Linked DNA regions of Methanospirillum hungatei JF-1. The protein of the gene in region 2 binds, or shares a complex with, the protein of the main gene of each other region. Links are inferred from orthologs where the notes say so. Each region holds a gene or a part of one and is shown on either strand. Other genes may lie near its edges. The genes, in order: MHUN_RS05440 and MHUN_RS12695.

Evidence for each region.
Region 1: the proteins of MHUN_RS12695 (region 2) and MHUN_RS05440 are in contact, whole or in part, in a crystal structure (PDB 7CNS), measured with the Thermococcus kodakarensis proteins. The link is inferred for Methanospirillum hungatei JF-1 from one-to-one orthologs. Residues at the interface, in WP_011250200.1 of Thermococcus kodakarensis: Ile25, Ala28, Leu29, Ile32, Tyr33, Ala47, Gly48, Asn53, Ile54, Ala57, Glu60, Phe61, Leu62, Tyr99, Ser128, Glu129, Ser130, Asn145, Arg146, Glu147, Gly148, Gly149, Pro150, Ser151, Leu153, Tyr164, Leu201, Gly202, Asn203, Gly227; in WP_011250199.1 of Thermococcus kodakarensis: Arg6, Lys7, Ile8, Leu27, Gly28, Thr38, Arg58, Gly59, Lys60, Gly61, Ser62, Thr63, Val64, Ser66, Tyr67, Val68, Tyr70, Ala71, Lys74, Glu86, Ala87, Glu88, Thr89, Ile90, Ala92, Thr93, Ile96, Ile97.

Annotation. Positions count from the first base shown.
Region 1 is NC_007796.1:1,165,753-1,178,478, forward strand. The notes cover bases 4,781-7,681. They hold MHUN_RS05440 (aconitase X swivel domain-containing protein), read left to right. Parts: upstream 4,781-5,973; coding sequence 5,974-6,390; downstream 6,391-7,681. Other genes in these bases: MHUN_RS05435 (proteasome-activating nucleotidase), read right to left, coding at 4,781-5,931; MHUN_RS05445 (hypothetical protein), read right to left, coding at 6,394-7,071; MHUN_RS05450 (DUF475 domain-containing protein), read left to right, coding at 7,241-7,681. In the rest of the region: MHUN_RS05405 (3-dehydroquinate synthase II), read right to left, coding at 1-591; MHUN_RS05410 (2-amino-3,7-dideoxy-D-threo-hept-6-ulosonate synthase), read right to left, coding at 598-1,371; MHUN_RS05415 (2-amino-3,7-dideoxy-D-threo-hept-6-ulosonate synthase), read right to left, coding at 1,368-2,168; MHUN_RS05420 (multiprotein bridging factor aMBF1), read right to left, coding at 2,461-2,979; MHUN_RS05425 (proteasome-activating nucleotidase), read left to right, coding at 3,014-4,252; MHUN_RS17265 (hypothetical protein), read right to left, coding at 4,253-4,756; more of MHUN_RS05435, read right to left, coding at 4,768-4,780; more of MHUN_RS05450, read left to right, coding at 7,682-8,167; MHUN_RS05455 (DNA topoisomerase subunit B), read left to right, coding at 8,273-10,285; gyrA (DNA gyrase subunit A), read left to right, coding at 10,275-12,726. UniProt on the Methanocaldococcus jannaschii protein: Component of a hydro-lyase that catalyzes the dehydration of mevalonate 5-phosphate (MVA5P) to form trans-anhydromevalonate 5-phosphate (tAHMP).
Region 2 is NC_007796.1:2,696,390-2,712,623, forward strand. Bases 5,029-7,915 are described here. They hold MHUN_RS12695 (aconitase X), read right to left. Parts: upstream 7,114-7,915; coding sequence 5,944-7,113; downstream 5,029-5,943. Other genes in these bases: MHUN_RS17715 (DnaJ domain-containing protein), read right to left, coding at 5,029-5,882; MHUN_RS12700 (UbiD family decarboxylase), read right to left, coding at 7,118-7,915. In the rest of the region: MHUN_RS12680 (ABC transporter substrate binding protein), read left to right, coding at 1-1,067; MHUN_RS12685 (DNA-directed DNA polymerase II large subunit), read right to left, coding at 1,060-4,920; more of MHUN_RS17715, read right to left, coding at 4,998-5,028; more of MHUN_RS12700, read right to left, coding at 7,916-8,359; MHUN_RS12705 (UbiX family flavin prenyltransferase), read right to left, coding at 8,356-8,907; MHUN_RS19770 (PKD domain-containing protein), read left to right, coding at 9,284-12,424; MHUN_RS19775 (PKD domain-containing protein), read left to right, coding at 12,469-15,459; MHUN_RS12720 (PKD domain-containing protein), read left to right, coding at 15,609-16,234. UniProt on the Methanocaldococcus jannaschii protein: Component of a hydro-lyase that catalyzes the dehydration of mevalonate 5-phosphate (MVA5P) to form trans-anhydromevalonate 5-phosphate (tAHMP).

The DNA.
Region 1 (12,726 bases), 1.5 Mb from region 2 along the record:
CTCTGCATGAACGAGAAAAAATCCGGATGATGTATTTCCAACAAGCATCCCTTCGCCGTCAACCATAAGAGAACAGGTATCGACACAGACCCTCTCACCCATTCCGGCAGGTTTTACAGTGGTTACGGTCAGACGGTGGAGTTGTTGTCCGGATATTCCTGACTGAACCATCCGACATATGGATCTGACAAGGTCCGGATCATCCGTTTTCACGAGGACACCCGAGACTCCTTTTTCAAGTACAGTCAGAGCCTGCTCAGCCTCTTTTATATCTGAAACGACGGCTATTACATTGTCCCCGCATGCCACCAGGTTTTCAAGAGGAATTATCGTCCAGTCAGGAGTGTGCACGATAATGCGGCAGGTCCTGGCAGCTTCCATTGCACGAGCCTGGTCCTCTGTATTCCCAATAGTAATCTCATGAATATCCTGCCCCGGAATTAGATCCCCATCAGGAGCGATGACCAGAATACGGCCCAGTTCTCTGACCGGACCTGCTGAATCTGCAATTACTCCTGCAGCTCCTGATTCAAGGGCGGCTATTGCAAGTTCCTTATCCCACGGACGAAGGTCTACAAATACCTGTTTCATATTCCCTCAAATAGCCTCAGGACGGACTCCCTGATGTACGACCTGCGATATATTGGACACAAATTTTGCAACATTGTCACGCTGGAAAGCATTTCTTCCCATGCAGACCCCGGCACATTTTGCAAAGTGGACAGCATCGTAGATGGTCTTGTAACAGTCCAGGTCCTCTCCTTTCTCTCCACCTGCAATCAGTACCGGGATGGACGATGCCTTCACAATCTTTGCAAATGATTCCGGATCACCGGTGTAGTTCGTTTTTACCAGATCAGCACCCAGTTCTTCAGCCACACGAACCGCATGACCGACATGTCGTGGATCATTTGGATCAATACCCTTCCCACGCGGGTAGATCATTGCGAGGAGAGGAATCCCCCAACGGTTACAGTCACGGACAACCATGCCGGCAGATTCAATCATCTTTGATTCCTGTGGTGCACCAAGATTTATGTGAATGGATACCGCATCTGCTCCAAGTGATACCGCTTCTTCAACACTGCAGATGAGGACTTTGTCATTCGGGTCAGGATTCATGCTTGTACCGGCAGAAAGATGAATAATAAGCCCTATATCCCGTCCTTTTCTCCGATGACCCGGACGTACAAGGCCTTTATGCAGGATGATGGCATTTGCTCCACCGTCAGATACTTCGGCAACAGTCTCGGTCATATTTAAAAGACCGTCAATCTGTCCCAGAGTCATCCCATGATCCATGGGGATTATTACCGCTTTTCCGGTATTTCTATCCATTATCCGTTCGATACGGATCTGTTTTCCAATCATAACATGCCTCCTTTCAGCATCTCATGCACTTCAGCTGCACTCATACCGTCATGAACAATTTTTGCACAAGCACGGACAAATGATGCCGGATTTGCATGCTGGAACGCATTTCTTCCGATAGAGAGTCCGGCTGCCCCGCCTTCCATCGAACCTTCGATAAGTTCAAGAGTGGTAAGATCATCCGTCTTTGATCCTCCTGCCACTACAACCGGAACCGGACAGCCCCTGGTAACTTCACGGAAAGTATCAGGATCACCGGTGTAATTGGTCTTCACAAGGTCAGCTCCTAGTTCTGCAGCCACCCTGGCCGCAAGCCGTACATGCTCCACGGCATGTTCGTCATCAATCTTCCGGCCACGCGGGTACATCATGGCAAGGAGCGGAACTCCCCATTCCATACATTCAATGGCAACATGCCCGAGATCGGTCAGCATATGTGCTTCAGAATCGGCACCGATATTCACATGCATCGAAACTGCATCTGCACCCATCTTCAGGGCATTTGTTACCGAATTGACCAGCACTTTTTCATTCGGATCCGGCCCGATAGCAGTCGATGCCGAGAGATGCAGAATAAGGCCGACATCATGGCCCCGTTGCCGGTGACCATGCAGGGCCAGACCCACATGACCTAGGACTGCATTTGCCCCCCCCTCTGCAACAGAATTTACTGCATCAGGAAGATCCACAAGGCCCTCAATGGGTCCAAGGGTTACTCCATGATCCATGGGAACAATAATTGTCTTTCTGGTGTTGCGATTCATGATTCTTTCAAGTCTGATATCTTTCCCTCTCATAACAGATCACTCCTTTTTGATACGAGTAATCACTCAGTACCAAAAAAACTGATAAAAGCTAAAAAAGAACGAATAAAAACGATACTCGTCAGAACGGTCGTTCGGTACAAAAGACAAGCTGGAAGAAGCAGAACTGCAGAACGCAACAGACTTCACACCCTCCACACAGTTTGTCATGATCAGGGGTCAGTGTTGTTACTTATAAACCTATCGCTATCGTGCCATGCCATAGCATAGCATGGATGATGTACAATGCCTACATTATCATTTCACGCACAAAAAATGAGGAAAATTACTTCTTCGCCTTCTTGATCTGGATGACATCCCCCATCGTGGTAGTCATCCTGGCGTGGTGCAGATCAGTCGGTTCTGATGAACCTTCGTCCAGCAGACTGATATTGAGTATCTTTTCCAACTTCTTTCGAACCTCATCTTCCGGTATCAGTTCGCCTTTTTCAAGTTTCTTTACGAGGAGCTCACGCTCCATCATGGCAAGGGCAAGATCTTTCTGGGTCATTCCCAGTTTCATCCGTGCATCCCGAATCCGGTCAGCATAATCTTCAACAAGATCGCCTCCCATCCGGTCAAACAGATCCCTGGATCGTTGGACCTGTGGTCTTGTGGAACCGGAATAGGCGGATGTTCGTACTGCCTGTGCTGCAGATGTCCGGGGAACTGCTCCCTGGACTTCAGTGCCATATTTTGCACAGCCATTACACACCGAGAGCTCGGCCCCTTCGATCTTGATCCTTTTCAAAGGGCCTTTGGCTTCTGCGCCGCACATTTCACACTGCATTTTCGCAAACATCATATAGTCACTTACCCCTATATACCTGATTGATCAGATGGCAGAAGCAGCCCGCCACCCGGATGACATGAAAACTCCTGACGAGTTATACCGGTATTTAGTAGACCGGGTTGCAGGAATGGAATCGCAAAACCAGGAATTGAAAGAGCAGATACGGCAACTGGAGTCAGATAAGCGATATATTGAGACCCAGAAGATCCGGTACGAACGGGAGGTCAGGAAGCTGAAAAGCGAGATTGAACACCTGAAAACCCCCCCGCTCATTGTCGGAACCATAACTGATATCATCGATTCCGGCCGCGTTGTTGTGCGTTCTAGTGCGGGGCCCCGGTTTCTCGTCAGGGTGTCACAGGCAGTTAATCCGACCACCCTGAAAGCCGGTGTCAGATGTACCTTAAATCAGCAATCCCTGGCTATAGTGGAAGTGCTCCCAAGCACATATGATTCACAGGTATATGGTATGGAACTGGTTGACGCTCCGACTGAGACCTATGAGGACATAGGCGGCCTTGAAAAGCAGATTATGGAGATTCGTGAAGCGGTCGAACTTCCGATGACAAGACCTGATCTGTTTGAGAAGATAGGTATTAACCCACCCAAAGGAGTCCTGCTTTATGGCCCTCCTGGTACGGGTAAAACCCTTCTTGCAAAGGCCGTTGCACATGAGACCCATGCAATCTTCCTGCACACTGTCGGTTCAGAACTGGTCCAGAAATATATTGGTGAAGGAGCCCGTCTTGTCAGGGAACTATTTGACCTTGCGAAAGAGAAGGCACCATCAATCGTATTCATCGATGAGATTGATGCCATCGGTGCATCACGCACAGAAGCCATGACCTCTGGAGACCGTGAAGTGCAGCGTACACTTATGCAACTCCTCGCAGCCATGGATGGTTTTGAGCCACGTGGTGATGTGAAAATTATCGGTGCAACAAACCGGATTGATATTCTTGATGCAGCTCTCCTGCGTCCGGGACGTTTTGACAGGATTATTGAAATTCCTCTCCCTGATACCGAAGGCAGATACTCCATTCTGAAAGTCCATACCCGGTGTATGAACCTGTCAGAGGATGTTGATCTTATGGAGGTAGCCCGGCTTACTGAAGGGAGAAACGGAGCAGAACTGAATGCAATCTGTATGGAAGCCGGCATGTTTGCTATCAGGAAGGAACACCCGCAAGTTGATCAGGAAGATTTCCTGACTGCTCTAAATAAATTCAGATGTGACTTTGAGAGGGATCACAGGTTGACGACCGCAGGCGTTATGTTTGCCTGATTACTCTTCTTCTCCCTCTTCTGTTTTTTGAAGATTGTCCGGTCTGACAGCTTCAGGTGCACAAAGCCGGCAGACGGTGCACTCTTCTTCAGAACAGAGTACTTCGAAAACATCCTCGTCACACGCCTGATCTCTATCACGAGTGCATAATTCTGGAAAGGTATCATATTTTACCAGGTTACCATCTCCTTTGACCCGGTACCAGATCTTCCAGGGCCAGGGATCTGCGTGAGGTTCTCTTTCAAGATACCGTGATCTGGCAACGGACGGGGTACAATACATACCAGGAGCTATCTCAAAAAGATAATCAGACCCAAATTTCCTGATAAAGTACTTCAAATCTGAAGCCAGGGAGAGCGCTGCAGATAGTGAACTGACCTTAACAATTATGCCGACCGGAGTTTCTACAGGACCATAAAACCGAAGCGCATTCCATGCGGTCTCGGATCTCCTGAGTTCCTGATATAACCTTATCCCCGGTCTGCTGAAAATCAGCAGATTCATAAAAAACGATATTAGCGGAACATCCGCTCTTCAGAATCATGCTCTTCGCCGGTAACCTTGTTTATGGCATCAAGCAGATCCTGGTTCGTTACTTCAAATGCACTCTTCCGAACGGCAAACATACCTGCTTCCCTGCAGACTGCCTGAATCTGTGCACCGGTGAGCCCCTCGGTCAGAACAGATATTTCAGCAAGATTTACATCAGGGGAAAGATTCATCTTTCGGGTATGGATCTTTAATATCTCCTCACGGGCGATGATATCAGGTACCGGTATCTCAATGATCCGATCAAAACGACCAGGACGAAGAAGTGCCGCATCAAGCATATCAACCCGGTTGGTTGCTGCCATAATCCTGACATCCCCCCGGTTATCAAACCCATCCATCTCTGCCAGCAGTTGCATCAGGGTACGCTGCACCTCAGCACTCCCGCTTGTCCCGTCATTGGTCCGTGTTGTTCCGATTGCATCAATCTCATCGATAAACACAATAGACGGGGCCCGGTCACGTGCCAGTGAAAAGAGTTCGCGGACCATCTGGGCACCTTCACCAATGTATTTATGAACCAGCTCACTGCCACTCATCCGGATAAAAGTGGCTTTTGCATTATGAGCGACTGCTTTTGCAAGAAGGGTTTTTCCAGTCCCCGGAGGCCCATGGAGAAGAATTCCTTTGGGGGGTTCGACACCAATCCGCTCAAAAACTTCAGGCATTGTCAGCGGATATTCAACCGCTTCCCTGATCTCTTCTATCTCACCACTAAGACCTCCGACATACTCAAAGGTCACCTCGGGGGATTCATCAAGCTCCATTACCCTGACCCTTGAGTCATAGGTCTCTTCAAGCACCTTCACCACTGAAAGAGCATTGTTTACAGCGACTTTACATCCCGGATAGATGTGGGGGCGCAGTTCATCAGCGAGTACAGTTACATACTCCTGGTTGTTCCCCATCTGACGAAGATAAACCTCGCCATTTTCAAAAACATCCACTACCAGCGCAACAAAGAGGGGCATTCGTTTGAGTTGTGAATTCTCTCTTTTCAGTACAGAATTTTCCTTGATTAATTCCTCTGATCTGATAGACAACTCAAGATTCTGGGCCTCCAGCTCCTGGATCCGGATCTGATAGTGAATCTCATTTTCACAGGAGATACGTGCAAGAGGCTGTTCCATAGTACATAATTATCCAGTCGTTCTACTTATACGTGAGTGTGCATGATAATACAGGGACGCGGAATATCGCGTGGTATTGGAAAAGGGCCCTTGCTCATTGGTCCTGATCCAATCTCATTTCTCTCCGGCGTAGATCCGGAGACTGGAATTGTATTAGAACCCGGTCACCCGCTTGAAGGAAAAGACATCACGGGGTCGGTTCTGGCCTTTGAATATGGGAAAGGATCAACAGTCGGGAGTTATATTCTCTATGCCCTCTCGCGCAATGGACATGCTCCAGCGGCGATCATCAACCAGGAAGCAGAGACCATCATCGTTGTCGGCGCCATAATGGGAAAGATACCCATGATCGACCGGATTAAAACTCCCCTTACCAGCCTTCCATCCGGCACAATCGTAGAGGTAGACGGGACAGCAGGAACTCTGACCATCCCTGATGAAAAAGTGAATCAGGTCTGAAAATCAGGAACTAAAAGAATATTCCCTGACATATTTTTTATCAAGGTATGGAAATCCCCATTCCGAACAATAGCCATCAAGTGTTTTTATATCGGTAATCACTTTCTTCCCATAATTATCTGCAAGATCCTGGTATCGACGGTAATTTCCAAGAGATGCCGCATCAGTCCCTGCATTCTTCCAGTACACAGCCTGTTTCAGACTTGATGCATAGGATCCAAGAGATCTGATAAAACCCAGGTATTTGTTAAAAATAACTTCCTCTTTTGATGTGAGACCAGGGAAGACATTTTTTTCAGGAAGTGACCGGTCAAGGGAATACTCATCTGTCAGGTCATTAATAGCCGTCTCAAGAGCCAGCGCCTTTTCCTGAATACCAGCTGCATCAAGAGCACGATCAGCAGTCCTGATTGCCATATAAGCTTTCGTTAGTTCTGGAAAGGTGTCCTCAATAAAAACTCTTAGCTGCCCGGAACCGGGTGTATCAGGAGTCATCACCCGTTTCTGAACAGGCTCTGCAGAAGAAGGGATCTGTGTCATTGTTACCACCGGCTCTCCGGCGGTCGATACCGGAACAGGACCACTATCAGAGAGCGAACCTAAGTCCTGATTTATACAACCTGATGACAGAATACCTATGGTCAATATAAATACAAGAATGAGGAGGACCTGATTCTTCATATCATCGGATAGGAGGACTGAATATATATAGTGAACTGGTGACCAGAAGGTACCATCGTGCTCTCCCTTTTAATCCTGATAATATACGTGCTATAATTATCAATCTTCTGCCATGTAAAGATAACAGAATAGATGGTATTCATATCCTTTTCGTCTCATACCTTCTTTTGTGGAACTCTTCACAATCATCCTGACCATAATAGGTCTGTGCATGTTCGAGATAATCTGTAGTATTGATAACGCTATCATCAATGCAGAAGTGCTCGGCTCCATGCAACCAAAATACCGGAGATGGTTTCTGCTATGGGGAATCCTATTCGCCGTATTTCTGGTCCGCGGACTGCTTCCTCTCCTCCTTGTCTGGTTTTCAACACCTGAACTGACTTTATGGGAGGCTTTCACTGCCATGTTCAGTGACAATCCTGATATAAAAGAGGCCATAGAAACCTCTTCCCCTATTCTGCTCATTGGTGGGGGAACATTTCTTATCTTTCTCTTTTTTCACTGGCTCTTCCTTGAAGAGAAACACTTCGGGCTTCCTGGAGAACGGTACTTCTTTTCCAAGGGGGTCTGGTTCTATGCAGTAGTATCCATCCTGCTCATGGCAATTGTCTGGTTTGCAATTGAAAAAAATGCCATGATGGCGTTTGGAGCAGTTGTCGGATCCACGGCCTTTTTTATTGTTCATGGTTTCCGCCAGAATGCAGAACTGCAGGAGCAGAAACTTATCAACGGGGATATGTCTGACATAAGTAAAATCCTGTACCTGGAAGTCATTGATGCGACATTCTCTATTGATGGAGTTCTTGGGGCATTTGCTTTTACTATGTCAGTCCCGCTCATTCTGATTGGAAACGCCCTTGGTGCCATTGCTGTCAGACAGATAACCGTCGGCAATATTGACAGGATAAAAAAATACCGGTTTTTGAAGAACGGAGCAATGTATTCAATCCTTTGTCTGGGGATTATCATGCTCATTGACAGTTTCGGATTTCACATCCCTGAATTTGTCTCGCCGGTGATTACATTCACAGTTGTAGGGTTATTTTACATGAAATCAGTGCGCGAAGCAGGGAGTAAGACTGAATCAGCCTGATTGATCCATGCATATTTTTGCAGCTGAATCACCATGTTTTAGTTGTACAAACACCAATAGTATTGGACACATTTTCGCATCACATATTTTTTGGGAGGTTTTTGTCTGTCCAATACATACAATTCTGAGAATATCAAAATTCTACGGGGCCTTGAACCGGTCAGGGAACGGCCGGCCATGTATATCGGGTCTACCGATAGCCGTGGTCTTCACCATCTTGTTTATGAGGTGGTTGACAATTCCATTGACGAAGCCCTTGCAGGATACTGTACCCATATCCAGGTTGTCATCCACCAGGATGGGAGCGTCAGTGTGGAGGACAACGGGCGTGGTATCCCAATTGACCCGATGAAGGACAATGATAACAAAACTGCTCTTGAAACAGTTCTCACGGTCCTTCATGCAGGTGGAAAGTTTGATAAAAATACCTACCAGGTGTCAGGGGGTCTGCACGGGGTAGGTGTCTCAGTTGTCAATGCACTCTCTGTTGAACTGACTGCTACGGTCTGGAAAGACGGGTATGAGTACCGGATGTTCTTTTCACGAGGTCAGCCACAGACAGACCTTGAGAAAAAAGAAGAAGACTTTGAAGAGATCAAGGATCGGTATATAAAGCGGTACGGGAGCCTTCCCGACAACTGCCCGGAAACAAAAGAAGAATTTCTGAATAGATATCTTTCCAAGATCTCCGGAACAATGATCAGGTTCAAACCGGATTCGAAGATCTTTGAAACGATTGAGTTTGACTATGATATTCTTGCTCACCGATTGCGTGAACTCGCATTTCTGAATTCCGGGATCACCATCAGCATTGCTGACGAGCGGTGTGAGGATTTGGAGGAATGCAGCGAAGTCTTCTCTTATGAGGGCGGGATATCAGAATATGTCAGATATCTCAATCACGAAGCTCAGCCAATCCATGAATCGGTCATCTCTTTTAGCCGAAAAGATGAAGAAGCCAGGGTTGAGGTTGACATCGCATTCCAGTATGCAGCCGCATATTCAGAAAAAGTATACACCTACGTAAACAGTGTCAATACCAAGGAAGGCGGGACACACCTTGAGGGTTTCCGATCTGCCCTTACCAAGGCCATCAATAAAATGGGAAAGGAAAACAAGGCGATCAAGGACCAGAACCTCTCCCTCAAGGGTGATGATGTCAGAGAGGGTCTTACTGCCATTATATCAGTCAGGATGGCAAATCCCCAGTTTGAAGGCCAGACCAAGATGAAACTGGGGAACAGTGAAGTCAAAGGAATTGTTGATTCACTGGTCTATGCATCACTTTGTGAATACTTCGAAGAGCATCCAAAAGAACTCGCCGCTATTGTTGACAAGGCTGTATTGGCATATCAGGCCAGGGAAGCAGCACGTAAAGCAAAAGAACTTGCCAGAAGAAAGAGCACACTTGAATCATCAGGACTTCCAGGAAAACTTGCCGACTGCTCAGAACGCTCTGCAGAAAAGAGTGAGATATACATCGTGGAAGGAGACTCTGCAGGTGGCAGTGCCAAACAGGGGCGGGACAGACGGTTCCAGGCGATTCTTCCCCTTCGTGGTAAGATCCTGAACGTTGAAAAGGCAACGGTCCATAAGATATTGAAAAATAATGAAATTCAGGCACTCATTTCAGCAATCGGGACCGGCGTGGGCGAGTCATTCGATATCGAAAAAGCACGGTATCACCACATCATCATCATGACCGATGCGGATGTGGACGGTGCCCATATCAGCACTCTTCTCATGACATTCTTCTTCAGATATCTGCAGCCACTCATTGAAGCAGGATATATCTACCTGGCCCAGCCTCCTCTCTACCGGATTGCGAAGGGAAAACAGGAGAAGTACGCCTACACCGAAGAGGAGATGAAAGAGATTTTACAGGAGATGGGTGAAAAAGGCGTGAACGTTCAGCGGTACAAAGGTCTTGGAGAGATGAATGCATCCCAGCTCTGGGCAACAACCATGGACCCGGAGACAAGAGTGCTCAAACGGGTAGTCATCGAGGATGCAGCATACGCAAATGAGATCTTTGAAAAGCTGATGGGTGATGATGTAACCGCCCGTCGGGATTTTATCAAACGGCATGCAAAAGAGGTGACGAACCTTGACATCTGAAGAATCCCAGCAGCCACTCTTTGTCCCGAAGGTCAATCCTGTCAATATCGAAGAGGAGATGAAATCCTCCTATATCGATTATGCAATGTCTGTCATCATCGGGCGTGCAATTCCTGATGTCAGGGATGGATTAAAACCAGTGCACCGGCGGTCACTCTTTGCCATGTGGGAGATGGGAAACACCCATGACAAGCCATATAAAAAATCCGCCCGTGTAGTCGGAGATGTCATGGGTAAGTATCACCCGCATGGTGATGCATCCATCTATGATACCATCGTCAAGATGGCCCAGCCCTTCTCGTACCGGATGATGCTGGTCGACGGTCAGGGGAACTTCGGTTCTGTTGACGGTGACGCCCCTGCAGCAATGCGTTATACTGAGGTCAGACTGAAACGGGAAGCAGAAGAACTTCTCACCGATCTTGAAAAAGAGACCGTCGAGTTTGTCCCGAACTTTGATGAATCCCTGCAGGAACCATCTGTCCTTCCGGCAAAACTGCCCAACCTTCTCATTAACGGATCTGACGGTATTGCTGTTGGTATCGCAACCAAAATGCCACCCCACAACCTGGGAGAAGTATGTGATGCCGTCTGTCACTACCTGGAACACCCGGATACGACGGTCTATGAACTCATGCAGATTATGCCCGGTCCTGATTTCCCGACCGGAGGTATCATCATGGGGACCGACGGGATTCAGAATGCATACCTCTCCGGACAGGGGAAACTGACCGTCAGGGGGGTTGCAGAGATAGATGAATCAGGAAAACGCAACCAGATCATCATCACCGAGATCCCGTACCAGGTTAATAAAGCCAAACTTATCGAGCATATCGCAGAGTTAGTCAAAGAGAAGAGGATTGAAGGGATTTCGGATCTCAGGGATGAATCTGACAAGGACGGCATGAGGATTGTCATCGATCTTCGGAAAGATGCACGACCTCAGCTGATCCTGAATCACCTCTATAAGCACACTGCTCTTGAAAGCACCTTTGGGATTATTAACTACGCAATCGTTGATCGTCAGCCAAAGATCCTTGGACTTATCCCTCTGATTGAGCAGTTTGTCCGTCATCGAATAACGGTTATTACGAGAAGGAGCGAGTTTGACAAGCGAAAAGCTGAAGAACGGGTTCATATCCTCCGGGGTCTGCTCCATGCAATCGACAATATCGACGCAGTAATCACGACTATCCGAGCAGCACAGACTGCAGATGAGGCAAAGGAAGCACTTATTGCCAAATTCTCCCTTGATGAAGCACAGGCCGGTGCAATCCTTCAGATGCAGCTTCGCCGGCTTGCAGCTCTTGAAAAGCAGAAACTTATCGATGAACGGGAACAACTGGAAGCTGAAATCAGAAAGCTTATCGAACTTCTCTCATCCGAGGATAATATCAGGGCTGAAATTTCCCGGGAACTTCAGGAACTTCGGGAAAAATACGCCGACAAGAGAAGAACCCAGATCACCGGTGATCTACAGGAGATTGTCAGGGAAGATCTTATCCCTAACAAGCAGGTTCTTGTCTGTCTGACTCACCAGAATTATGTCAAGCACATGGATGTGGATGCCTACCGGGTTCAGGGCAGGGGAGGCAGAGGTGTTATGGGAATCTCCATTAAAGATGGAGATTATGTAGAACAGGTCTTTGTTGCAAATACCCATGACCATCTCCTCTGTTTCACCTCAACTGGACGGGCATACTGGCTCAGAGTCTTTGATATACCGGAAGGCTCCAGGCAGAGTAAAGGGAAGGCAATTGTAAATCTTCTTGACCTTCGGAGTGAGGAACGGGTAACCGCAGTCATCCCGGTCCAGGAGTTCTCATCTGATCGGTTCTTCCTCTTCCTGACCGAACGAGGTATGATCATTAAGATCCCACAGGATGAGTTTTCACGCCCGAGATCTACCGGAGTAAACGCTATTTCCCTGCGTGAGGGTGATAACCTGGTACATGTCATGGTCAGTGATGGTAGCCAGGAGATCATCATCACGACAAAATATGGTCAGAGTCTTCGGTTCCATGAGGAACAAATACCTCTTCGACACCGCAATGCTCTTGGTGTAATCGGAATGCGAATGAAAGATGATGATATCGTAACCAGTATGACCGTCATCGAAGAAGGGAAGCATCTCCTCACCATCACCTCTTCAGGGTATGGAAAACGGACGAACTTTGATGAGTACCGTGGTCATGGCCGTGGGACGATGGGTGTCAGAAACATCAAACTCAAACGAAATGATGGTATTGTCACGGCATTCTCCGCAGGGCCTGAAGAAGAGATCATCCTCATGAGTGCTGAAGGAATTGTCATCAGAACCAGCGTTGAAAAGATCACGATACAGGGTCGTTCAACCCAGGGTGTCAGGATAATGAGACTTGCGGCAGGTGACCGGGTGGTTGGTGTCACCTCACTCTCTCCGGAAGAGCAAAAAGATATCA
Region 2 (16,234 bases):
GGCTTGCATTTGACATCACCGAGCAGAAGGCAGCACGGGAAGAACTTCTGGAGAGCCACGAGAAATACTATAACCTCTTTGAACTTGGAAAAGAGGCAATTTTCCTCATTGATCAAAGCACCGGAGAGATACTAGAAGCAAACCTCTTTGCCGTCGAGATGTATGGATACCAGAAGAGTGAACTCATCGGGATGAATATCACCTCATTATCTGCAGAGCCAGATACTACCAGAATACTTTCATCAGAAGTCCGGACCGGAACATTTGCCATTCCCCTGCGATATCATCAGAAAAAATCAGGCGTACGGTTTCCAGTGGAGATTATCGGCCGGGTCTTTGATTGGAAAGGAAAGATATGGATTGTTGCTGCCATTCGGGATATATCAGAACGGCTGCGGACTGAGAATGCAATCAGAAAAGCCACGGAGAAACTCAATCTCTTCAATTATCTCACCCGCACCACCATGAACAACCAGCTCTTCATTCTTCGGGGGTATCTTGACTTTGCTGCTGATATCGTCCGGGATTCTGATGCTGAAAAATACCTTGAACGGAGCCGGAGTGCTGTCCGATCCATCGACCGTCTCGTCCTCTTCATGAAAAATTACCAGGATATGGGATTAAAACCGGCAGTCTGGCAGAATGTTGAGGAAGTATTCATCTATGCCATATCTCACCTGAGTATGGGAGGAATTACCAGGGAGATTTTCGTGAAAGGGCTCTTCATCTATGCTGATCCATTCCTGGAAAAGGTGTTTCTGCACCTTGTCGAAAACTCCATCACACATGGTGAACGGGTAACAATAATCGGCATCAGGACAGAACAGGACGGAGAGGATCTGCTGCTCATATACGAAGATAACGGGATTGGGGTTCCTTCAGACTACAAGGAGCAGATCTTATCCCTGAACCTTGAAGGAAAAGCAGGAATAGGGCTCATACTGGTCAGGGAGATCCTCGCAATAACCGGAATTTCCATAACCGAAACAGGAGAGTATGGAACCGGTGCCAGGTTTGTGATGCGGGTTCCCAAAGGAAATTACCGGTTTGAGAGCGGCATTACATGAAATCTGCAAGGCCCATCTGTTCAACCTTTTCTTCTCCGAATGTGGACTCGATATTCATGTCTATTACTTCTATCCGCTGACGGGTATATTCGGTAATATTGTACTCTTCACATATCTGCCTGGACATCTGCAGATATTTCTTCACCGACCCTTCATGCACAGTTGGAATAATATTTCCGCCGCATTTGCATTTTCCGGCAAGAGGCATCCGGCGGTAACTGGTATTACACTTGGTGCACCGGAATTTCTGTTTTGAAAAGGCAGAGAGGTTTCCCTGCAGATCGCGAATAAAATGGGTCTTCAGGACACGTTCTGCAACATCGTGTTCATCTACGGCTCGAATCCGCTTTGCAAGGGAGAGTTCACAGTCAAGCTTGTCCAGCATCGACTGAAGCTGGGTATACATCGTCTCCAGGGGGCCGGCAGAAATATCTGATGTGTCATGAGTAAAGAAGAATCCCTCGATCTGTGCAGGAGTATTCAGCCGGCGCTCAACCCGGTCAACCAGACTCTCCACATCCTTGGCATTCCCGTACCGGAGAGCGGTCTCATACACCTCAATCGGGTACGTCGCACAGACATCCAGATTATGACTCTCCTTGTCAATCTCAGTCGGATCAATTCTGCTCGTCAGGACCAGAGGAGCATCCATCGAGCCACCCCGTGTTACCGGGAGAAATGAACGGGAGAAGTTAATCAGACCATCCAGCAGCAGCATGACACAGTCCTCATCACCGTCACACTGGCCGGTGAAGATCCCGTTTCCAACTACATTATGATCCCTATCAACCGTAAGGCAGTACACCCGCTCATCCTCACAGGGAACATAATCGATGGATACAATCCGGTCACTGATTACCACGCCAGATTCCCATACAGGAACTGCATCGCCTATTTTCACCTCAAGAGCCCTTATTTTCCGTAAATATGAGACGTCCCAGACAAGCATGGCATGGTCAGGGGTTACCAGGAGATTCTTTCCCCGTGAGGTTGAGAACTGAATCAGGTTTGCTGGTGCCTTGTGCACGGAGACCGATGTTATCTTTCGGAGATGCGGGATTCCACCAGTGTCAACACTTCTGACATGGGCCGGCCGAACCGGGTCGGCATAGAATGTCCCCAGAGCGTCCACTCCAGCCTGTGAGAGATCCAAGTGTTCCAGAACAAAACGTCTGATCGGAATCTCCTCCAGGATCCCGTCCGCATAAATCTCGATAAGGGTGTCTCCATGAAAACAGTTCCTCCGTTTCGCAGCATGGAAGAACGGATGTCCATATCCCACATTTGCTTTTGAAAATCCGATGATCCGGGCAAGGACACCGGCACTGGTGTGGGGAGCAAGACCGATGACCAGGTGGCCGACGAGATCACTCCGCGTTTCAAGGTTGTAAAAGGGAGGAAGGCCATAGACCTTCTCGAGCAGTGTGTCAATAAACCGGGTGCAGGAGAAGAGGTAGTCCCCACAGCCCTCCGGTACAAGAATATCCTGGGGGGGCAGTTCAAGAACCTGGTCAGGATTCTGCAGGGGAACTCCATATATATCCTGCAGATACCCTAATTCCCGCAGTCTCTCAACCGAAACACCAATCTCTCTGGGCCTGAAGTGGGTGAGCGGCATATCAATGATATCAAACCTGACTGTCCCGTCTTTGAAGACAAAGAGCTTGTTTGCAGCCCGGATCACCCCTTTTTCTATGAGCTCGACCGGCTTATTACGTGATACAAGTCCTTTGACACCTTTCACCAGTTCAACATCCCGATCCCGCATGCCAAGGTCAGCAAAAGCCTGCTGCAACATCTGCCGGACATTGACGGTGTACTGCCTGACTGATGTGGGCTCCATGCCACACTGGGGGCATACCGGTCCCTGGACCTCAATTCCGCATCGTGAACATGACAAGACCGGTTCAGTATGGGTTCCACATGAGCACCGGTTTTTGTATGACTCAGTCCCACAGGCAGGACATCGCCTGACACCCATCTCAAGCTGCAGGTTCCCCCCTTCGGTATTTGCCTGGTAGGAGAATTTGGAGGCTTCCTGCACTGACCGCCGGGACCCTCCTGCTTCCCCGACCGGAAAGAGTACATGGGGGGCAGGTTTCATCTCCCGGGGCTTTGATTTCCCTGGTCTTCCCATTCGTCCCCCGATCCTGGTCCCTGCCTTTGATCTCATCTTCATTCCGGAGAGAAACTGCACGAGATCCAACGCGGACTCAGGGAGTTCCTTCTCCCAGGAATCGGAGAGAGCAAGGGAGCTGTCAAGCCCCAGACATTTGAGAACTATCCTGCATGGGGTGATACGGATCATACCTTCCCTCACCTGGTGTTCACAGAGCACACGCTCCAGATACTCCTTTATCGTGGGATCAAGCGGGAGAATGAGGGTTTTATCAGCGAGCGTGCCATGCTTGTGAATAAACTCAGCAAGGCTCCTAATCTCGGCAGGTTTGAGATCATCCCAGAGGTAGAGGTAATCAGGATGGAGGTATAATCCGGACTCACATTGGAGAATAGCCTCATCTTCATCTGCCGGACGGGTGGTGCCTCCTTCAAGACGCCACCAGGACTCACAGTACGCAGACGGGACAAGCACATGATTGTTCTCCATGAACTCGCCATAACTGATGAGTATTTCACCAACATCGATGATATGACTGACCTGGGATGAGAGTTCCCTGGCTCGTTTTGCATCATGGATCCTGACCACATCACCATTGATGAGTCTGACCGTCGGGCCCTGAATGCTGTCAACCGGGGAGATTCCGGCAGCTTTTCCCGGCCTTTCTATCTTCATCTGGGTTCCGACGGCGAGAAAATCCCCAAGAATATGCAGGGTTGCAGGATTCAGACCCGCTGCAGCAAGGCCGGTATTCCGTGAGCGGCCATATACCAGCCTGAATCCCCCCTCCCGCATCGGGTATGAAAAGACGGGTCTTCCTCCGATTAAATCCCTGAGAAATTTATCTTTCGGGTGAATGCCCACCTCCTTTTCTTCTGATGATGAGCTTCCGGCAGTGGCCTGGATCATCTCTTCAAGCCAGTCCCAGCCGTCCATCTTCATTTTTCTGACGTTTTTTAGGACTTTTGGTGCTTTTAAGGCAAGACCTTCGGCGATGACAAGGGCCATTCCTCCCCGGACGGTGTTTGTCTCAACCCGTTCCAGATTCCGATGACCTGATACCTCTTCCTTTTCAGTCGGTTCACCATCAATACAGACTGGACAGTTACTGATGATAAGCCGGATCTCGCGTTCGGATGGGAGATACTGCAGACTCATGATGGAGTTATACTGCCTGATCTCCTCGATATACCGTTCAATCTCCTCTTCCCGTGGCATGTATCGTGACATGCCCAGAATTCTCCGGACATAATCACCGACCAGGACGGAAAGAGCCTGTGCCGTTCCTCCGGCACTCCGGATGGGACCTGCATAGTAAATAGCAAGGTATTCAGATCCGTCATCATTTTTCTTCACCGCAACCTTGGCAATTCCTTCTATGGGTGCAGAAACGACCCCTTCGGTGAGGAGAGCCATGGCAGTCCGGATTGCATGATCCAGGATCTCTTCTTTTGTCGTCTCTCCAAACTTCTTTTCTGCAAAATAATCGCCAATATGAAGGGACGCCTCTTCTCGGGACATGACCGCTTCAAGTTCACGGATCATCTGGGCCACACCGGGGATACCCACCTGGGCCTCAACCCGGTCTGCCAGATCATTTGCAATTGGGATCTCGACAACCGTCTCAGGGTCGAGTCCAGTCTTCCTGGCGGTCTTCGCAACCTCCATCGCCTGTGCAAGACCTGCATTCAGCCGGTCATAATATTCCTGCATCCGGGGTGATATGTCTGCCATGATGAGATGTGAGTATTATGTTTGTCGTATGAGTGGATAATGTGCTGATTCTCTGAAAAAAACGGGAGTGATGAGATTCATGCTCCCTTCAGTCCGCCTTTCAACCGGGCCTGATCAAGGAGGGTCTGAATGGCAGAATCACCTGGTCGCATCTCCAATGATTTCTTCAGATAGGGAACTGATTCTTCTGTTCTTCCAAGGGCAAAGAGTGATTTGCCAATCCCTGACAGAACCTGAACATCTTCAGGGAAAGAAGGATATGCCTGGTTGAATGATCGGATCGCGGACTGATAATAAGGTTCAGCCTGGGTCCCGAATCCTCTGTCAGACAACTCCTCGGCCTTCCTTATCTCTGCAAGACCCTTGGCCCGCCAGGCATCTGAAAACCCGGGGAGCCTTTCGACCGCACTCCCATAACTCTCAATCGCTTTCTGATACTCCTCTTCATTCATCCACCGGTTCCCGGCCTCAAATAGTGATCTCGCTTCAGATGCTGCTATTCCGTTCATCCAGGGAAGGAGGAAGAGCTGGACCAGAATGATAATGGCCATAAACAGGGTTGCATAAAAGAGAACAACCTGCAGGATTCGGGGGATAGATGATCTCCGGGCTTTAGGGGTTTCCTGATCAGGTGATGAGCGGGGCGGATGATAGGACTGGTGAAGATGGGCATAGTACCAGGTCCGGGGATCCCGGTACCGCCTCCCTCCGCTGTAATACCGCCCATAGTCTGATCCTTCCGCTTCCAGGAGGGAGATATCATATGCTTCCCGTTTCTTCTGATCTTTTAAGACCTGGTACGCCTCATTCACGACCTTGAATAACTCTTCAGCCTCTGGACTACCGCATACATCAGGATGAAGCACCTTTGCCAGCTTTCTATACGATGCCGTAATCTCTTCGGGTGAGGCATCCCGCCTGACATTTAATAGCTCGTAATATGACTCCCCGGGATCAGGCATCAGTTGCTTCTCAGTATCAGGATACAACTACGTTAAACTATCCTGCCATCCATGATCATCATCACTCAGGGGTGCAGGCTACCCGGATACAATCCTCCGTTGACCCGATGACAGCCCCGGCTCCACACATGGTCGGAACATAGGAGAGTGCCTTCCCGCTGTTTACCATGATCCGATCATACCGTTCAAGGGCTGGGGAGACGACCATACAGGTATCGGCATACACTCTGGCTCCGGAACGCTCTATCCTTCTGATCTGCTCACTCTCACGTTCGATGACATCCCGTGCAGCAAAGATGTATACCGGTTTTGTAACCGAACATCCTTCCAGGAGGGATGCAAGGTATATGAGTTCATCAGGAGAGCAATGCGGACATCCGATAGCCACTGCATCCACCTGCTCGCCGGTAAAGAGGGATGCCACCTCATCAGCGTTGATGACGAACTGCTCTAGCCCTTCGGTACTATAGGAGAAGACCCGTGCTTCAGGGGTGATACCCTGCACATGATACAGGGCAACAGCCCCGGTTGCCGCCATCGCTGCCCCGAGATTTTTCAGCTGATCCCTGCCCGGTCGGATTCCTGAAAAGAGTGGAATCCGATTCCCGCTGATTTTACCGGCCAGATACCCGAGTGCCCCGTACCAGGATGCATCGGCTTGCTTTGGTTCACCTTCAACCTGAATATGAATACCGGGTTTTCTGTTCTCCACCAGGTGAAGTCCGTATTTTGGTGTTTTCCCGATTATCGCTGCTGCAAGAGCTGACGGGCCACCCTCCCGGTTGGTTCTGGCACCGATGACCGAGTTTGCATAACTGACCGCTGAGGACTCTGACCATGCCAGATGGTCCCCATACTCGGTGATGTTCAGGTAGTACGGAGTACATGTGCATTCAAGCCTGATGCCAAGACGCTCATAGGCTGAGATGACCTCAAGTTGTTTTTTTGCAAATCCGGGATCTATTCCCATCTCCTCCCACCTGATCCGATCCATCCCGACCGGGTTGAGGACTGCCGGAACCGCAGCATGGGCATCAAGACTTGCCAGCCATTTCAGCCCCCATTCACCGATGGTCTTGTATGACGCTCCGGAGACCTGGGCACTCCTGATCGGTACCATCTCCTCAGCACCAAAGACCTTTCCGACTCCGACCAGGATCTCCAGGAGCTGCTGTTTTGTCTCCCCTTCCTCTCCATTGAGAATGGCCTCTTCCTCTGCAGTCAGGTGCATATGATCAGTCCTCCCAGACCGCTCTGACAAACTCCTCTTCCTTTCCTAACTCCATGGTTGCATCAATACCCATCTTGACATTGAGCCCGTCCCCGATCCTGGATGGATCAAGCGATGAACCACGGACACCGGGAATAATGAGGGTGTCACGGTCTGCACGAACCCGTGTTGCAATGGCAAACTCTACGTCAGATGGATTGCCGGGATTGATATCACCATCAACAATGACCACATGCTTAAGTGACGTATGTGCAGCAAATGCAGCCATGATGGCATTTTTCCCATCTCCCTCGGTTCGTTTTTTAATCTGGACAACGCCATGCAGGTACCCGCATCCGCCCTTGGTCAGGACCACATCGGTAACCCCGGTCACTCCGGCAACTGACCGGTAGATGAGCGGCTCATAGGGTGCTCCCATCAGGAGTTTATGCTCATCCCCTGCATTTACAAGTCCGTGGTAGATAAAGTCAGGTTTCGTATACATCCCGGTCAGCTCAATCACCGGTTGTACCCGTTCAGGATCATAGGTCCTGGTGATATCCACATATGGGCCTTCAACAGCCGTCTCATTTCCAATGTACCCTTCAAGGATGATCTCAGCGTCAGGAACCCTGACCCCGTTCGAAAGGGTATATACCGGCATCTCACCACCAAGGAGTTCAGCGGCAAAGGGCAGTTCCATGCTCTCCGGGACTCTGCTGCAACTGGCAAAGAGGACAAGCGGGTGCATACCGATGACGATTGCAACCGGGAGTCGCTCTCCATTGGCCAGGGCTTTCTTATGAAGGGTATGCGTATGTCTGCCTTCCACCAGACGGGCAACAAGTCTGTCTTTTCCCGCTTTGAGCATCCGGTGAACAGAGGCATTCTCAACCCCTTCGTACCGGGAGAACACTACACCCGAGTTTAAATATCTCCCGGCCTCTCCGGGATAATTTTCCATGATGGGAATTTCATCAAGGTTTACCGGCCTCATGGGAAGGGATCCTGCATCGAGGAGTTTTCCGTCATACCGGCAGGAAGCAAGCCGGGGAACCAGAATTTCGGGAGCAACACCGAGGGCCACAGCCAGGGATTCCCTGGTTGCGACAAGGTTCATAACCGCTTTTCTGCCATCAAGATTATGAAAGAACAAAAGCCGGTCTGTACTGAATGCACGCTTTGGTGCGTCATATCGTGAGGAAACCGGATCATGCACATCAGTGACAAGACCCCTGGTTCTCATCTGTTCAATAAATGTCCTCATGGATATCCACTCCATCTTCCGCCTATTGAGTGTGTGATATTCAGATGATCCAGTATCCGTGCAATAACCGCATCCACAAGCCCGGTGATATCATCAGGCCGGTGATAAAAGGGAGGGCTCGCCGTCATGATGAGTGCTCCGGCATCATGGGCACGAAGCATATTTTCAATATGAATACGTGAGAGGGGGTTTTCACGAAGGAGCAGAATACAGGGTCTTCGTTCCTTTAATGTCACATCCGCAGCTCTGGTCAGCAGATTTGGCGTAAAGCCATGAGCGACTGCAGACAGGGTCTTCATGCTACAGGGTGCAATGACCATACCCTGATGAAGAAATGAGCCACTCGCAACCGGAGATGCAAGATTATCAGGCGAATGAACAATAAGATCAGAATCCTCAAAGGATACCTGTTCATGACGGGCAATCTCACACGCCACCGGAGTCAGAATGATATGAACCTCAGCCTTTCCAGCCAGGTGGTCAAGCAGCCTTCTGGCATAGAGCATCCCTGATGCTCCCGATACCCCAACAATTATCCTCGGATTCATAATTCACACCTCATATTCGCTCCTGTATTAACACTCTGCTGCGGGACGGATACCGGTATCAGTCATGTGATTCACAGAGCTATCTTTCTCTGAACCATAATGATGGTATCACTCTCGAGAAATGATTGACTCGGTTGATACGTTTCGCGCACAAAAGATAATTAAGACCCACTCATAGAAATCTGGCGCGCTCAGGATTTATCGGATCCAATATATTGATATAAATCCTTATTAACAGAATTAGGTCTTGTTTTCCGGTCAGGGGCATTTCCAGAGCCGGGTTTGAAAATGATAGTATTTAATAGAGCTAAGCGTACAGATTAGCACATATATCATGTGAAGGGTATCACCTGAATCAATTCGGGTCTACCTGCGGATGGGAGGCGTAATGATGAAGATGTGGAGATATGTACCAATTATTCTGCTTATTCTCCTCTGTGGTGGGGTCACTGCACAGGAGATTGTGTTTTCTCCTACAGGGGGAACAGGAGAAGAGATCCAGGCGGGGAATATATCATTCAGTACCCCGGTGAGTGCATCAAGCGGTATTGCAATTCTTTCGGTTGCACAAAACCCTGATGAGTATACCATCTCGAATACCGTGACGGTAGATACTACCAGATTTGATCTCTCCTCAGAGTCATGCGGGGGAGCTGAGAAGCAGATCACGTTCGGAAACCTGAACCATATTAACCCGAAAGTTTCTGATGGAAGAGTTGTTTTTGAAGAATGGAATGCAGGTGTTTCCGGCATTGGTCTGTATGATATACAGTCAGGTGGGCTGTATCCGGTATATCCGGGGAAACTTCATCAGACCAACCCGGATATCTCTGGCAGAATCGTCGTCTATGAACAGGCCGGAGCAGGATCAAACCAGGTAACCAACATCAACGGGTATGATCTGCAGACCGACACTGCAGCGCCAATCTCTTCATCAACTTCCAACCAGAACCAGCCGGTGGTATCTGGACGATATATCGCATGGCAGGACTGGAGAAGTGGCAATCCTGATATCTACATGGCTGACCTGAATTCAGGAACCAGCCAGGCGGTAACAAAGGATCTTGCAGAACAGAAGAGACCTGACATCTCCGGATCATATATTATCTGGGAAGACTGGCGGAACGGTAATGCCGACATTTATCTGTATGACATTACCGCCGGGAAGGAGTACCAGCTGACAAATGACCGATCTGATCAGAGAAACCCACGGATTAGCGGGAAGATTGTTGTCTGGGAAGATAACCGGAATGGAATTTCTGATATCTATGCCATGACGCTGGATACCTTCCAGGAGTACCAACTGACCGATAGTAAGTATAAGGCAGTAAATCCTGATGTTTCTGGTCCGCTTGTGGTGTGGGAGGATTACCGGAACGGAAACGCAGATATCTACCTGCTTGACCTTATTACCGGGTATATCTACCAGGTAACAACCAACCAGGGAGACCAGAAGAATCCGTCGATCTATGGAAATCATCTGGTCTGGCAGGATTACCGGACTGGAAACTCGAACATATTCCTGTATACCTTCTCACAGGGAGTCGGATCTGGGAAGTATCAGCTCTATGGCTCTGCCACGATAAGCGGAAATGCAGCACCGGTCGGGACTGAAGTCAAGGCTCTGATTGACGGGGTGGTCAGGGCAAAGACCACGGTGCAGCAGGCTGGAAGTTATGGATCCTCCTACGGACCGTTCCTTGAGATTCCGATTACCAGTGCAGATACAGGCAAAACCATCTCATTCAGACTGAACGAGTTCCAGGCAGATCAGGTCCTTACCGTCGGCACGGGCGGAGTTATGAGGCAGGATCTCTCTGCTTCATCGGTTCCACCCGTCCAGACATATACCCTCTCCGGGAATGCATTCGTAAACAGCATGCCCGCACCGGTTGGAACAATCATTACCGCAACCATCGATTCCCAGATCAGGGGACAGGTTACGGTTACCACCGCGGGGTCCTATACCGGCCTTGCAATCCCGGTCAATCAGAACGACTCTGGAAAGACGATCATCTTTACGGCAACAACCAGCAGTTCATCTCTGCAGGCTTCCCAGAGTATTAGCGTCGGACAACAGGTAGGTGGCTGGTTTGACCTGACCTTTGGAACAACTCCCTCGCCGACTACCTACCAGTTCAGCGGGTCAGTTCTGCTTGACGGGCAGTATGCACCAGCAGGAACAGTCCTTTCCGCAGTCATTGACAATCAGATCAGGGGGCAGACAACCGTTACGACAAACGGGCAGTACGGCACCCTGAACGTTCCGGTGTACCAGACCGATAATGGGAAATATATAACCTTTACCGCTCAGTTCAGCGGGGCTACCTATGTTGCCGGACAACAGGTGACGGTCTCGGTCCCGCAGGGCGATCTCATCATCGCATCCGCAGATGTCTCTTCCGCAAGTGGTCAGATTATTCAGAAGAGACTTGACCTGACCTTCATTGTGTCTGCCCAGTCCAGATATTCATTCTGGGGCCGGGCAACCCTTGACGGAACACCTCTTGCTGCAGGAAATACCATCTACGCCACTATAGACAATCAGATTCGGGGACAGATAACTACCCAGATCGCCGGTTCATACGGCTCTGAAAACGGACCATACCTTGAAGTGCCGATCACCAATGCCGACATTGGAAAGACCATCAGATTCCAGACAGCAACCGGGGCAGAGGGAGACCAGAGTCAGCTGGTTGTAAGTGGTCTGAAAGTCTTAAAGAACATTAACTTCGTCTCAAAACCTTCCAGTGCTGCTGATTTCACGGCAACTCCGACCCAGGGGGCTATTCCCCTTTCCGTCAAGTTCACAGACAAGTCATCAGGAAACCCGAAATCCTGGTACTGGGACTTCGGCGATGGAACAACCTCTTCTGAAAGAAACCCGACCCATGTATATACCAGAAACGGGGTCTATTCTGTCGGTCTGATGACAACCCTGTGGAACGGGCAGACAAAGAGCGTTGTAAAACAGAACCTTATTACCGCCGGAATAGTCAGCCCGCCAGAGGCACAGGTCACCCTGAACCAGGGGTGGAACTTCATCTCTGTACCAAAGATGCTTGCAGATGGACAAAACTCCGCCAAAGCCCTCTTTGGTCATGTTGATGTCGGCGGTCACAGTATCTTTGCATATAATCCACGGACAAAATCCTGGAGCACCGTCAGTGCTAATACGGTTATCAATCCTCTTGATGCGGTCTGGATTTACTCAACCAAGAAAGATGCAATATACCTCTACTTTGCCGGTGACGCTCTTCAGATCCCACCGACCAGAAAACTGGTCAAAGGATGGAATACCTTCGGAGTAACCAGCCTGAATACGGTTCCTGCACAGAATGCCCTGCTTTCAGTCAGAGACCAGTGGATCTATGTAATCGGCTTTGACTCCTCGATCCAGCGGTATCAGGGCACCATCATGAACGTGCCGGAGAGTAATGCCAATGTTCTGTATCCCGGATATGGATACTGGATTTATATGAGTGAAGAGGGAGATCTTGCCGCTATCGGCATATAAGGAGAATGTATCACCAATTTTTGTACAATATGAGAGGAAAAACCATGAAAATCGCATCACTGTTAATGGTTCTGATGTTCCTCCTGCTTGTGCCCTGCCTTGCAGAAGAGGAGATCGTTGAATTTGAGCCTGTTGTAAGTTTCTCAGCAGAAGAATTGATTGCGCAGGCACCAGGTATTGAAGAACAGATGACCTTTGACTCAGTCTTTGACTGGGACCCACGGGTTGACGAACAGTATGTTACCTGGACACAATACGAAGGACAGGGAAAGGTCTGGTACTATGATATGAAGTCCGGAAACCGACAGATGGTCGCTAATATTATGAGCGATCAGAATAATCCGGACATCTCCGGAGGTATTATTGTTTGGGATGATAACCGGCACAAGAACTCTGACATCTACTCATATAACATACCGATGCACAAGGAAAGCCCGGTGTATGTGGATACTACCAATAAGTTCAGACCGGCTGTCTCCCAGGATATGGTTGTGTTTGAGGACTTTGGCAATGATGATATCAGGGATATCGGGATGGTAAAGGTAGGTACCAGTGCCAGGCCGGTATACATCAATCCAAATGACAAAGATAAGGCCAACCCTGACATCGATGGCGACTGGATTGTCTATCAGCAGCTTGATGACAACAAAAACGACTGGAACATTTACCTCTATAATTATAAGACCGATAAAACAGTTCAGGTGACAAGAGATCTCCGTATCCAGCAGAATCCACGAATCTCCGGTGATTACGTCGTCTGGGAGGACAACCGGAACGGAAAATGGGACATCTTCATGTATAACATCAAAAAGGACATGACAACCGCTGTCACCTTTGATGATTATGATGATGTAGAGCCTGCCGTATCAGGATCCAAGATCGTGTGGACCAGGTATGATCAGGAGAATAACAGCGATATCTACATGGTAAACCTCCAGATCCCGAAGACCTATGCGGTTTGTGTCGGTCCTGGAAACCAGATACGTCCTGATATCTATGGTGATAAGGTTGTTTGGCAGGATGACCGGTTTGGCGGATGGGATATCTTCATTTACACCCTTGAACCGGATACCCCCTTTACTCCATACCAGTTCTATGGCCCGGTCACCTTCAATTACCTCCCTGCTCCGGTAGGAACAGAGATCATCGCAAAGATTGACGAGGTAACCAAGGACTCCATCGTCACGACCCAGGAGGGATATTATGGTGGAGCAGGAGGTTTTGCAGATCAGCTGACGGTAAAGATTAACCAGGCTGATATCGGTCGGCAGATCTCATTCTGGAGTGGAGGAATCCAGGGAGCACCATCGGTTACCGTCTCCGGTGACGGGAAGATGATGGAGCAGCCGCTGAATTTTATCTATGCACAGCCGCTTCCGGACCTTCTGTTCTACGGTTCGGTTACCATTGATGGTCAGCCTGCTGCGAAGGGAACAGTCCTGAAAGCAATGATTGACGGTGTTGTCAGAGGCAGTTATGAAATAACCCAGACCGGTCAGTATGGTGGAGAATATGAAACCGATCCGGCTCTGCGGGTCCCGATTACTGTTGATGACATCGGAAAGCACATCACCTTCATGGAGGGGGAGTATGCTGCAGGTCAGACTTTCCAGATAACCAGTGGGGGCAGATTCAGACAGGATCTTACCTTTACCACGATTCCGCCAATGAGTCCGTATGAATTCTACGGATATGTCCAGATTGACGGTAAGTCAGCCCCGGTGGGAACCACCATACAGGCAAAGATCGATAATACCGTCGTGACCACCTATGTCACCAGGTATGCAGGTTCGTACGGGGCTCCGGGGCAGGCTCCTGACGATCCACGACTGATCGTTCCGGTCACTGAAGCTGATGCAGGAAAGACGATCTCATTCTGGATCGGAACCATCAGGGCAGGGGCAACCCAAGTCATCACCCGTGGCGGGGAGCGTATCATCCGAAAAGACCTGGACTTTGGCAGCTCACCACAACCTGGTATTAATGCAGACTTTACCGCTTCTCCACGAAGCGGTCCTGCTCCCCTGACTGTTCAGTTTACTGATCTCTCAACAGGCGGGCCGACCATGTGGTTCTGGGACTTTGGTGATGGAGTCATTCCGGCAAATGCAACCTGCTCAGGAACTGACTGTCACAATATAGCAAACCCGATTCACACCTATGCACGGGAAGGCACCTATACCGTCACTTTGATAGCATCCAACCAGTACGGAGCATCTGATACTGAAGTAAAGACCGGATATATCACCGTTGGACAGATTACACCGGGCATACAGGCGGACTTTACCGCATCCCCACGGAGCGGTTCAAAACCCCTGACGGTCCAGTTTACCGATCTCTCAACCGGTGGGCCGACGATGTGGGCATGGAACTTTGGAGACGGAACGACTGAAGGTCTCCTGGCAAATCCGACCCATACCTACGTAAATGACGGGACATACACCGTCACGCTGACTGCATCAAATCAGTTCGGAGCATCAGACACGGAAGTAAAGTCAGGATACATCTGTGTTGGAGGCAGTCCACAACCGGTTGATTCAATCACGATTTATCCAGGCTGGAACTTTATATCTGTTCCAAAGAAACTGGCACCAGGAAAGGATACTGCAGCAATCTTCAGCCATATTCAGGTGGACGGGCACAGTATCTTCCAGTATGATGCAGTGACCGGGCAGTGGATAACCATGACCTCATCAAGCCCAATAAAGCCACTCGATGCAGTCTGGATCTACTCACGGGTCGCAGACAAGGTCTCACTTACCTATGACTCTGATCCGCTGCAGACACCTCCGACCAAGGAGTTACGAAAGGGTTGGAATGCAATCGGATTTACCGGACTTGAACCATTGGAAGCAAAGTTCACCTTCCTGTCAGTTCAGGATAAGTGGGTAAACTGCCTTGGATTCAACGAAGAGAAACAACAGTATGATCAGATGATCATCAAGGGCAGGAATGATGATGCACGCCTGTATCCATACAGCGGGTACTGGTTGTTCATGTCTGATAACGGCACTCTTGCCGCTATTTCAGCCTGATTATTTTTTGGGGATGATAAAAATGTGGGGGGATGTGATATGCGAACAGAGACAGGATTCAGATGGATACCATTAAGTTGGTATGAGATAAGGTACGGTTTGAGTGGGTGTGTCAGAGGCACATTTCACAACTGCTGGTGGTGGGAAGAATGAAAAAAATAGTGTATATGCTCGCCCTGTTTCTGGTGCTGACATTTGCGGCATCAGGTATCGTGTCAGGAGCAGGAGAGCAGACTAGTAAAGCAGGAGCTGGAGAGGCCATCTGTGATGGTCCTGGTGGTGCCTGCATTATTGCTGATTTTATCGGGAGCCCTACAGACGGGGTCGCTCCACTTCGTGTTCAGTTCCTTGATTCATCGACCGGGTATCCGACGATGTGGAACTGGGACTTTGGAGACGGAAATGTTGCATCCGGAACTGCAAATCCGGTCCATATTTACAGTGAGCCCGGGATTTATACCGTCAGTCTGACGGCGACCAGTATTACCGGTGCTACGAGTACCAAAGTCAGGCAGCGGTATATCATTGTCAGGGATAAATATCCGCTTGAGGCAGATTTCCTGGCAAATCCAACCTATGGGAAAGCGCCACTTCATGTTCAGTTTACCGACTGTTCCAAAGGTGCTGTTGAAGAGTGGAGATGGGACTTTGGAGACGGGGGTACTGCATATGAGCAGAATCCAAGTCATATCTATCAACGGCCTGGCAAATACACCGTTACACTGACGGTGAGCAGCCCGACTGCAGGGACAAGTACCAAGGTGAAGGAGAAGTA